Caballeronia sp. LZ062: one gene and its partners. The protein of the gene in region 1 binds, or shares a complex with, the protein of each later gene. Links are inferred from orthologs where the notes say so. Each region holds a gene or a part of one and is shown on either strand. Other genes may lie near its edges.

Region 1 (3,052 bases):
TCGCGAAGGGTGATCTGACCGCGCGGATCGACGCCGACAGCGCCGACGAGCCGGGCATGTTGCTGGCGGCGCTCGCTGCCATGCAAGCGAATCTCGTCAATCTGCTCACGCAGATCCGGACCAGCTCGGATTCCATCGGCACGGCGTCGAGCGAAGTGTCGGCCGGCAACACCGACTTGTCGCAACGCACCGAAGAGCAAGCGGCATCGCTCGAAGAGACGGCGTCCAGCCTCGCGCAACTGACGAGCACGGTGCAGCAAAGCGCGCAGAACGCGTCGCAAGGTGCGCATCTGGCGGAGAGTGCCGCAACGACCGCGCAGACGGGCGGGGATGTGGTCGGCCAGGTCGTGTCTACGATGTCGGAAATCTCGGACAGTTCCGCGCGTGTCGCCGAGATCATCGCGGTCATCGAAGGCATCTCGTTCCAGACGAACATTCTCGCGCTCAACGCGGCAGTGGAAGCCGCGCGCGCCGGCGAGCAGGGGCGGGGCTTCGCCGTGGTCGCCACGGAAGTGCGCACGCTTGCTCAACGAAGCGCCGCGGCGGCCAAGGAGATCAAGGCGCTCATCGAGACCTCGGTCGAAAAGGTCACGGCGGGTACGGAGCTCGTGGATCGCGCGGGGAACACCATGAAGGAAATCGTCACGTCGATTCACCGTGTCAACGACATCATGAGCGAGATTTCTGCCGCGACGACCGAACAAAGCCGGGGGATCGAAGAGATCAATCGGGCGGTTGCACAGATGGACGATGTAACGCAGCAAAACGCGGCGCTCGTCGAGCAAGCCGCGGCAGCGGCGACGTCGCTGGACGATCAGGCGCGCCGCCTCGGGCTCGCAGTGTCCGCTTTCAGGACGCATTGATGAAAGGAGCCGGCCGCATCTTTCCTGACAGGCCGGCCCGCCTAAAAGCAGGGGCGTTCGTGCCGATAACACGGTAGCCGAATGCAACCAGGCTTCCGTCAAGACTTGGCCCGCGATTAGGCGGGCCTTTTTCGTGGCGAGCAGGCAGCAAGCGCTGCTCGATGCTTTCGATGGCCGGCGCGCGCATCTGCCCATGCCGCGCACGACTTGTTTCCCGCACATTGCAGCACAGTAGAGAGAGAAGGATTCGCAGATGGAAAAGAAGGATATGCGTCTGCTGGTGGTCGATGACCTGACCACCATGCGCAGCTTGATTCGAAAGATGCTGAAGGCGATCGGTTATCCGATTATCGAGGAAGCAGTCGACGGCGTGACAGCACTCGAGAAGCTCAAAGCGCAGCGGTTCGACCTGGTCATCACTGACTGGAACATGCCGAACATGGACGGGCTTACGCTCCTGCAGGAGATTCGCCAGTCGGAAGAACTTGCAGACATTCCGGTGCTGATGGTGACCGCTGAAACCCGCCGCGAAAACGTCGTTGCGGCGATTCGCGCGGGGGCGAGCGGCTACGTGGTGAAGCCGTTTTCGGAGGCTGCGCTGGCCGACAAACTCGCCCAGATTGCACCGCTCCCCAAAAGCGAAGCACCGGTCGATCGCGGTGCGTCCGTGTTCGGCGCGGTCTTCAGTTGACCGCGCAACAGCCATTCACACTTTGTTTCAAACTGTTGCAATTTGCCTGGAGCCTTGCTGGGCAAGGCTTTCCGGCGGAAAGCGACGCTTCTGGCGCGGGTCGGGGCCGCTCGCATGGTAAAGGTTTCAACGCTGGCACCGTTAGAAGGAATACAAGCCACGAGGAACCCAAGCATGAAGATTCAGACGAGCAACAGCGCAGACACGTCGCGTGAAATTTCGGTCCGGCGCGCAGTTCGTAGCGCCGACATTGCCAGCACGGACAAGCAGGAACAAACCGTCACCGGAGCGAGTTCGGCGGTGCATGTGTCGTCGACTGCCGCGTTAGCGTCGGGCCCATCGGATATCGATACAACCAAGGTCGAGTCCATCAAGGCTGCGCTCAAAAGCGGCACCTACACGATCGATTCGGCGGCTGTGGCGGACGGCATGCTGAACACCGCACGAGAACTCCTGCGGGCGGCCTGAGCCTCTCGTAACCGAGAGTGATGCAGCGGCACGGTGAACGTCGCCGCTGTCTTCGCGGACTTTCGAACACTTCACGGACGGGATGCGGTCGCGGCCGGCACAGCGGATGGTGCGAGTTCTTGCGCTGTGTCGTCGGAACGGCGGCCTTTATTGCCACGGTGCGCAGACGGTCGTTTGGCCAATGCGCCAGTGCCGAGGTCATGCTCGGTACGCTCGCCGATACCTTCCTCGCGATCTCCAACGGGCGTCGGTCGCGGACCAGCCGAGCGGCTCGGCGCCGGATTCGTCAGCTCGCCATCGTGCGAAGTGTCCGGCCGCGTTTCGTCGATTAGCGATGAAGGCGAGCGTCAGACAGGAGGCGCTGTCGTTCGCGGAGCTTCTGATTCTGGTCTTGCTGCTCGACAGATGTACAGTCAGGTTTTGACGCCCAGCGATGGCCTGCGGCCTTGGCCCGCGCAGGGAAAGAGTTCGCTTATGGGCCGACACCGACGGATTCGGTCGCAGCCGTCTACGCAGTGGCAACGAGTCGGTCGATCACGGGCCTAGCGGCTTCATCACGCATCTACTTCGTCGATTCGTTCACCGGCGGCGAAATGGCTGCGTAGCGCGCCTGAAACACCTCATCGATGACGACGGAGGCGGTGCGTACATGCAACGGCGCGCCGTAAGGAACGGTACTGCAATAAGGATCGCGCAGTCATAGCCGTCGACTCCGCGTTGGGTCACGTCTCTGCGCTACAAACAATGCTTCTCAAGCATTGCGTCTGCCTGTTCGATCCGGCGTGCGAAGGCTGCCGAAGCGCTGATGCGATTTCGGCAAGCTCTTGCGTATAGCCCCAAAGCCCATACAGCCGAGTCCCTAACGTTAGACCTGTTCGTATCCGGTGTTGTCCAGGTCGCGCTCGTTTCCACTACATCAAGAGCGTCCGCTGTGCATTCCGCGCCCTCGCGACGTACGCCATCACGCAAGCATCCCTCGCCATCATCGTCCCGCTGACCCGCATCGACCATGTGCAGGGTTATCCCCCAT
Region 2 (3,165 bases), on another replicon or contig:
ACGAATGTGATAGCCATGACTTCCTGCCTCTTTCGATAGCTTGAATTGTTGACTATCCCGGTCGCAAACGATGGCGCGAACAGAAGGGGGATTCGGCGCCAACTCGTTCTATTGCGAGAGCGCGCGTCGCTTGAAAAGAAAATCGGGCGTGGCCCTCGCGGAGCACGCCCGATGACATCGGCAAAGACGATCGGCTTTACTTGCCGGTACTGACGAACTTCTGAAGACGCTTGTTCGCTTCGCCGGCGAGCGCATCGCGGAAGCGCTGGCCGAACGATCCCGGCAACGTTTGCGCGGGCGATCCCGTCACGCCGGCCGGCACTTCGGCTTCCGCGGAGCCGGCGGGCATCGTGTGAAGAAGCCGCACGTTGCCCGGCCCTGCGCCAAGAACGAGCCACGTATCGCCGATCTCGACGACCGCCACGCGTTCCTTGTTGCCGAGCGATGCGCCGCCTACTACCTTCACGAGGCCGCTGCGCTTGCCGCCCTGGAAGCCGAACTTGCGGGCGAGCCACGCGCAGCCGAACACGAAGCCGATGACGACGGCGAGCCCCAGCAGCGTTTGCAGCACCGCGCCGAAGCCGAGCGACGGCACCGCGCTGCCCGCGCCGACGCCCGAGGCGATCTGCGCGGCGTGATTCACGGCGTTCATGTCGGCCGCATGAGCAAAAAGCGGCGCGGCGGACAAGACGACAGCGGCCAGGCGTTTCATCGATTCAGCTTCCGGATGCGTTCGGACGGCGTGATGATGTCCGTCAGGCGAATGCCGAACTTGTCGTTGACCACGACCACTTCGCCCTGCGCGATCAGACAGCCGTTCACGAGCACGTCCATCGGCTCGCCCGCGAGTCCGTCCAGTTCCACGACCGAACCCTGCGCGAGTTGCAGCAGGTTGCGGATCGCGATCTTCGTGCGCCCGAGTTCCACCGTCATCTGCACGGGGATGTCGAGAATCATGTCGATGTCGTTGCGCGTCGAGGGCGTCGCGGCCTTAGACAGCGGCTGAAACACGCCCGCCGATGCGACCGGCGCTTCGTTGCCGTTCTGTTCGGCAAGCGCGCTTGCCCAGTCGTCCATCGAGAGTTCTTCGTCTTTCATGTCGGTCGCGCCGGGCTCGGTGCCTTCCTGCATCAGATCACTCATAACTACCTTCCTTCGTCGAATCGCTTGCGCCGCTGATCATGTTTTGGACGCGCAGCGCGTATTGACCATTGAAAATTCCGTAACCGCATTCCATCACCGGCACGCCGTCCACCTTCGCGACGACCTGCTCGGGAATATCGATCGGCAAGACATCGCCCACGCGCATGTTGAGCAGCTTCTCGAACGACGAGCGAATCTCCGCGAGATCCACGGTCAGCTCCACTTCCGCCGACTGCACCTGCTGCGACAGCACGCGCACCCAGCGGCGGTCCACTTCGAGCGCTTCGCCCTGAATCGGCGAGGAAAGCACGTCGCGGATCGGCTCGATCATCGAGTACGGGAAGCAGATGTGCAGCGTGCCGCCAATCGAGCCGAACTCGATGGTGAACTGCGTCACGATGACGATTTCGTTCGGCGTCGCGACGTTGGCGAACTGCGTGTGCATCTCCGAGCGCATGTACTCGAATTGCAGCGGGCGCACGCTGCGCCACGACGCCGCGTAGTGCTCGAACACGAGGTTCAGCAGCTTGTGGATGATGCGCTGTTCCGTCTGCGTGAACTCGCGGCCTTCGACGCGCGTATGAAACCGCCCGTCGCCGCCGAAGAGGTTATCGACGACGAAGAACACGAGGTTCGGATCGAACACGAACAGCGACGTGCCGCGCAGAGGCTTCACATGGACCAGGTTGAGGTTGGTCGGGATCGGCAGGTTGCGCGTGAATTCGCTGTACTTCTGCACCTTCACCGGGCCGACGGAGATTTCCGCCGAACGCCGCATGAAGTTGAAGATGCCCACGCGCATGAGGCGCGCGAAGCGGTCGTTGATGATTTCGAGGCCGGGCATCCGGCCGCGGACGATGCGTTCCTGCGTCGCGATGTTGTACGGACGCACGCCGGCGGGCTTGTTTTCGTCGGAGACTTGATCAATCTCGCCGGTGACGCCCTTGAGGAGGGCATCGACCTCCTCTTGCGACATGAACTCTTCGTGGCCCATGACTCTCTTTCCTTGGATAGATGCGGGCGCTTACTGAACGACGAATTCAGTGAAGAGCACTTCTTGGACGTGCGCCGGTTGCTCCGGCGTGCTGCCGGCGGCTTCGACCGCGGCGCGCAGTTCGTCGGCGAGCTTGCGTTTGCCTTCGATGCCGGCGAGGTCTTCCGGATGCTTGGCCGAAAGAAGCAGCAGTACGCGGCTGCGGATTTCCGGCATGCGTTCGGTGAGCGCGGCTTGCGCTTTCTCGTCCTTGAGCTTGAGCGTGAGGCCGACGCGCAGGTAATGCATGATGCCGTCGTCGGCTTGCAGGTTGACCGTCAGCGACTCGAGCGGGAAGAACACCGGCGGCGGCAGCGGCGCGGGCTTCGCGGGGCCGTGCGCGGACTTGCCGAGCACGAAATAGGCGCCGCCGGCGCCTGCGCCGAGCAGCACGATCGCCCCGATGGCGATGATCAAAATGCGCTTGAGCTTGCCGCTCTTTGCGGGAACGATGGGTTGCTGGTTTGCGGTAGTGGTAGCCATGAATGCGTGCCTCTTTCGATAGGTTGAATTGTTCGCTATCGCGGCTTGTCGTGATGGGTCGAACAGAGGGGGTTTTTGGTGCCTTTTTGGGGTTCTCGACGGTTGGTCAGGGGCTGCCCTGACGACCCGGTGCGGCGGTCTTTGCGGTTTGCTTGGAACCGCAATTGCACCGCTCTTCTTTTTCGTAGAACTTGTGCTCGCGTCGGTCGGTTAGCGCTGTTTGCTTCGTGGAACTTGAATTCGTGTCGGTCTTTTGGCGTTGTTGCTTCGTGAAACTTGCTTTCTTGGCGGTCTATTAGCGTTGCCCCTGCTCGGGTGGGGTTTGCGCCGCACGCTTTGAGGCCGGTTTTTCGGGTAGAAGGTCGTGAAGCTTGTATTCGCGTTGGTCTATTAGCGTTGCCCCTCCCCGGGGCGGGGGTCACTTTCTTTGCTGCTGCAAAGAAAGTAACCAAAGAAAGCAGCTTTTTTCCGAACCGCCCGATGCACAAATACAAGTGGCCACTTCG
Region 3 (3,158 bases), on another replicon or contig:
AGCTTCTCGATGTCCATCAGAATCAGCATGCGGCCATCCACCGTGCCGAGGCCCGTGAGATATTCCGACGTGAGCGTCGCGCCGAATTCGGGCGCGGGCATGACCTGATCCGTCGTCAGCGTGAGCACGTCGGACACGCCGTCCACCACCATGCCGACCACGCGATGCGCCACGTTCAGGATGATGACGACCGTCTGGTTGTCGTACTCGACGCGGCCGAGATTGAACTTGATGCGCATATCCACGATCGGCACGATGATGCCGCGCAGATTGATCACGCCCTTGATGAACGCGGGCGCGTTCGCGATGCGCGTGACGCTGTCGTAGCCGCGAATTTCCTGCACTTTCAGGATGTCGATGCCGTACTCTTCGGCGCCGAGCGTGAAGACGAGGAACTCTTGTCCGGCGGCTTCGGCGTGCTGCGCATCGCGGCGCGACAGTGTTGCGTTTTGAATCGATTGGATGTCTGCCATGAGAAACCCCAGTTTCGGTCGATGTGTTTAATGGGTGTGCGAGTGCTGCACGCGCGATTCGCGGTTGAGCGCGGCCACGTCGACGATCAGCGCGACGCTGCCGTCGCCGAGAATCGTCGCCGCCGAAATGCCGTGCACTTTGCGGTAATTGGTTTCGAGGTTCTTCACGACCACTTGCTGCTGGCCGACGAGTTCGTCGATCAGCATGGCCATGCGGCGGCCTTCCGTTTGCAGGATCGTGACGATGCCCTGCGTCGGCTCCGTGCGCGCACCTTCGACTGAAAACACCTGGTGCAGCGCGATGAGCGGCAGATATTCGCCGCGCACGCGCACCACGCGCTCGCCGTTGGCGACCGTGTAGATATCCTCGGCGACCGGTTGCAGCGACTCCATCACGAAGTTGAGCGGCAAAATGAAGATTTCGTTGCCGACCTTCACCGACATGCCGTCGAGAATGGCGAGCGTGAGCGGCAGCACGATCTTCGTGGTCGTGCCCGCGCCCTGGCGCGACATGATCTCGACGTGGCCGCCCATCGACTGGATGTTGCGCTTCACCACGTCCATGCCGACGCCGCGGCCGGAAATGTCCGTCACCTGTTCGGCGGTCGAGAAGCCCGGCATGAAGATGAGTTGCCAGACTTCCTCGTCGGTCATCGATTCCGAAACCTGCATGCCCTGCTTCTGCGCCTTCGCGAGAATCTTGTCGCGGCGCAGTCCGGCGCCGTCGTCGCTCACTTCGATCACGATGTTGCCGCCGTGATGCGCCGCCGACAGCACGAGCTGGCCGGTCGCGGGCTTGCCCGCCGCGCGGCGCGCTTCCACGGTCTCGATGCCGTGATCGAGCGAGTTGCGCACGAGGTGCGTGAGCGGATCGATGATGCGCTCGATCAGGCTCTTGTCCAGTTCGGTCGCCTGACCGAACGTGACGAGTTCCACGTCCTTGCCGAGCTTGCCCGCGATATCGCGGACGAGTCGCGGGAAGCGGCTGAATACGTAATCCATCGGCATCATGCGGATGGACATGACGGCCTCTTGCAGGTCGCGCGCGTTGCGCTCGAGCTGCGCCATGCCGTTGAAAAGACGGTCGTGCAATGCAGGATCGAACGTGCTCGTGGTTTCGGCGAGCATCGCCTGCGTGATGACCAGTTCGCCGACCAGGTTGATGAGCTGATCGACCTTCTCCACGCCGACGCGAATGGAGCTGCCTTCCGCCGATGCTGCTGCGGCCGGGCGCGCTTTCTTCTCGGCGTCGCCCGTGGCGGCCTTCGCTTGCGTGTCGCGTGACGGGATGGCGGCAGCAGCTTGCGTTTCCGCATTCGCCGCCGCCTTCGCCGCTTCTTCTTTGTGCTGCGCCGCGGATGCGGGCGCTTCCTGCGCCTGCGATACGGGCGGCTCTGCCTGTAGCGTGTGTTGCTTGACCTGCGCCGGCTCGGGCGCTGCCGACGGCGCAATGTGATGCGCGTCGCCGCGGCCGATCGTGATTTGCGATTCGTCGATCACGAAGCAGCACACGGCCACGATGTCGTCGGATGAGACGTCCGAATCGAGCCAGAGCACGAGTTCGGCGTCGGTCTTTTTCTCTCCGACGATACTGCCCAGGTTCCCCAGCTCCTCGGTCAAGGTCGCCAGGTCCTTCTCGCCCACCCCCCGTAGCGTAATTTTCAGGTGGGGTCCTGCTTCCGCCGCCGGCGTGCCGGCCGCGGTTCCCGCATTCGTTGCATTCGTTGCGCCGTCGGTGACTTCGAAGGCGCCGTCCCAGTTGCCGTCGTCCTCGATGGCTTCGGCGGCTTGCGCGATCACGTGCGCGGGCGGCGCGTTCGGGCCTTCGTAGGCCGGCGTCACGTCCACTTCGCCGACGACCGGCAGCGTGACCGGCTCCTCGACGACAGGCGCGCTCGCCGGCGCGGCGTCTTCGTTCTTCAGGCGTTCGAGCTTCGCGCAGATCGCGGCGGCGGCGGCCGCATCCGGCTCGGCGCTCGCGCGATACGCGGCGAGCTGGTCCGAGAGCACGTCCTTCGTCGCGAGGAACGTGTCGATCATGTCGCGGCGAAGCACAAGCTCGTTGTTGCGCGCGCGATCCAGCAGCGATTCGAGAATGTGCGTCGTCTCGGTGAGCGCGGTGAAACCGAACGTCGCGGCGCCGCCCTTGATCGAATGCGCGGCGCGGAAGATGGCCGCGAGATCTTCGGGGTCCGGATTCGCGATATCCAGGACGAGCAGCAGTTGCTCCATCTGCGCGAGCAGTTCATCCGCTTCGTCGAAGAAGGTTTGATAGAACTGGGTAATGTCGAGTGTCATGCTTGATTCACCGTCGGCGCGTGCGCGCGAGTTATCTTGGCTTTGGCTGTTCGCTTCAGTGCTGCGTATCTTCGGAGAGCGCGGCGACCACTTCGGTCAGCAGGTCCGGATCGAGCGGTTTCTCGATCCAGCCCGTCGCGCCCGCTGCGCGCGCCGCTTCCTTGAACGGCTCGCCGTCTTCCGTGGTCAGCACGAGAATCGGCGTCGCGCGGTAGGCGTGGTTCGCGCGCAGCTCCGCGATCAGGTCGAGGCCGCTCTTTTGCGGCATGTGCTGATCCGTGAGCACGAGATCGAAACGCTCCGCGAGCGCCCATTCGAGCCCTTCGTTGCCGTCGGACGCCACCGTCACCTCGTAGCCCGCCGTCGTCAGCGTGGCGGAGAGGATCT

What was found. Proteins that work in one complex are often made in the same cells at the same time.
Region 2: the proteins of P9239_RS20400 (region 1) and fliM are in contact, whole or in part, in a crystal structure (PDB 4IGA), measured with the Thermotoga maritima proteins. The link is inferred for Caballeronia sp. LZ062 from one-to-one orthologs. Residues at the interface, in WP_004081049.1 of Thermotoga maritima: Ala83, Gly85, Gln86, Gln87, Val90, Ile91, Ile94, Lys99, Asp100, Phe101, Ile102, Val103, Arg110; in WP_004081085.1 of Thermotoga maritima: Asp3, Val4, Leu5, Gln7, Ile10, Asn11, Leu13, Ile14, Leu17, Met18.
Region 3: the proteins of P9239_RS20400 (region 1) and cheA are in contact, whole or in part, in a crystal structure (PDB 1U0S), measured with the Thermotoga maritima proteins. The link is inferred for Caballeronia sp. LZ062 from one-to-one orthologs. Residues at the interface, in WP_004081049.1 of Thermotoga maritima: Ser82, Ala83, Met84, Gly85, Gln86, Gln87, Val90, Ile91, Ile94, Lys95, Lys99, Asp100, Phe101, Val103, Lys104, Gln107, Arg110, Glu113, Ala114, Lys117; in WP_004081040.1 of Thermotoga maritima: Lys186, Gly188, Thr189, Gln190, Leu191, Ser193, Ala194, Arg195, Tyr197, Leu198, His201, Glu223, Ser247, Ser248, Ile249, Ala250, Asp251.

What each region holds. Positions count from the first base shown.
Region 1 is NZ_JARTWB010000003.1:46,859-49,910, reverse strand. What follows is about bases 1-2,835. They hold P9239_RS20400 (response regulator), read left to right. Parts: upstream 1-1,116; coding sequence 1,117-1,554; downstream 1,555-2,835. Other genes in these bases: flgM (flagellar biosynthesis anti-sigma factor FlgM), read left to right, coding at 1,729-2,022; P9239_RS20405 (methyl-accepting chemotaxis protein), read left to right, coding at 1-863. UniProt on the Bacillus subtilis protein: Involved in the transmission of sensory signals from the chemoreceptors to the flagellar motors.
Region 2 is NZ_JARTWB010000002.1:2,721,749-2,724,913, forward strand. Bases 137-3,084 are described here. They hold fliM (flagellar motor switch protein FliM), read right to left. Parts: upstream 2,138-3,084; coding sequence 1,136-2,137; downstream 137-1,135. Other genes in these bases: fliO (flagellar biosynthetic protein FliO), read right to left, coding at 197-712; fliN (flagellar motor switch protein FliN), read right to left, coding at 709-1,131; fliL (flagellar basal body-associated protein FliL), read right to left, coding at 2,168-2,659. UniProt on the Bacillus subtilis protein: One of the proteins that forms a switch complex that is proposed to be located at the base of the basal body.
Region 3 is NZ_JARTWB010000002.1:2,376,160-2,379,317, forward strand. The notes cover bases 137-3,077. They hold cheA (chemotaxis protein CheA), read right to left. Parts: upstream 2,772-3,077; coding sequence 501-2,771; downstream 137-500. Other genes in these bases: cheW (chemotaxis protein CheW), read right to left, coding at 137-473; P9239_RS17160 (response regulator), read right to left, coding at 2,827-3,077. Also shown: more of cheW, read right to left, coding at 1-136; more of P9239_RS17160, read right to left, coding at 3,078-3,158. UniProt on the Bacillus subtilis protein: Involved in the transmission of sensory signals from the chemoreceptors to the flagellar motors. CheA is autophosphorylated; it can transfer its phosphate group to CheB, CheY or CheV.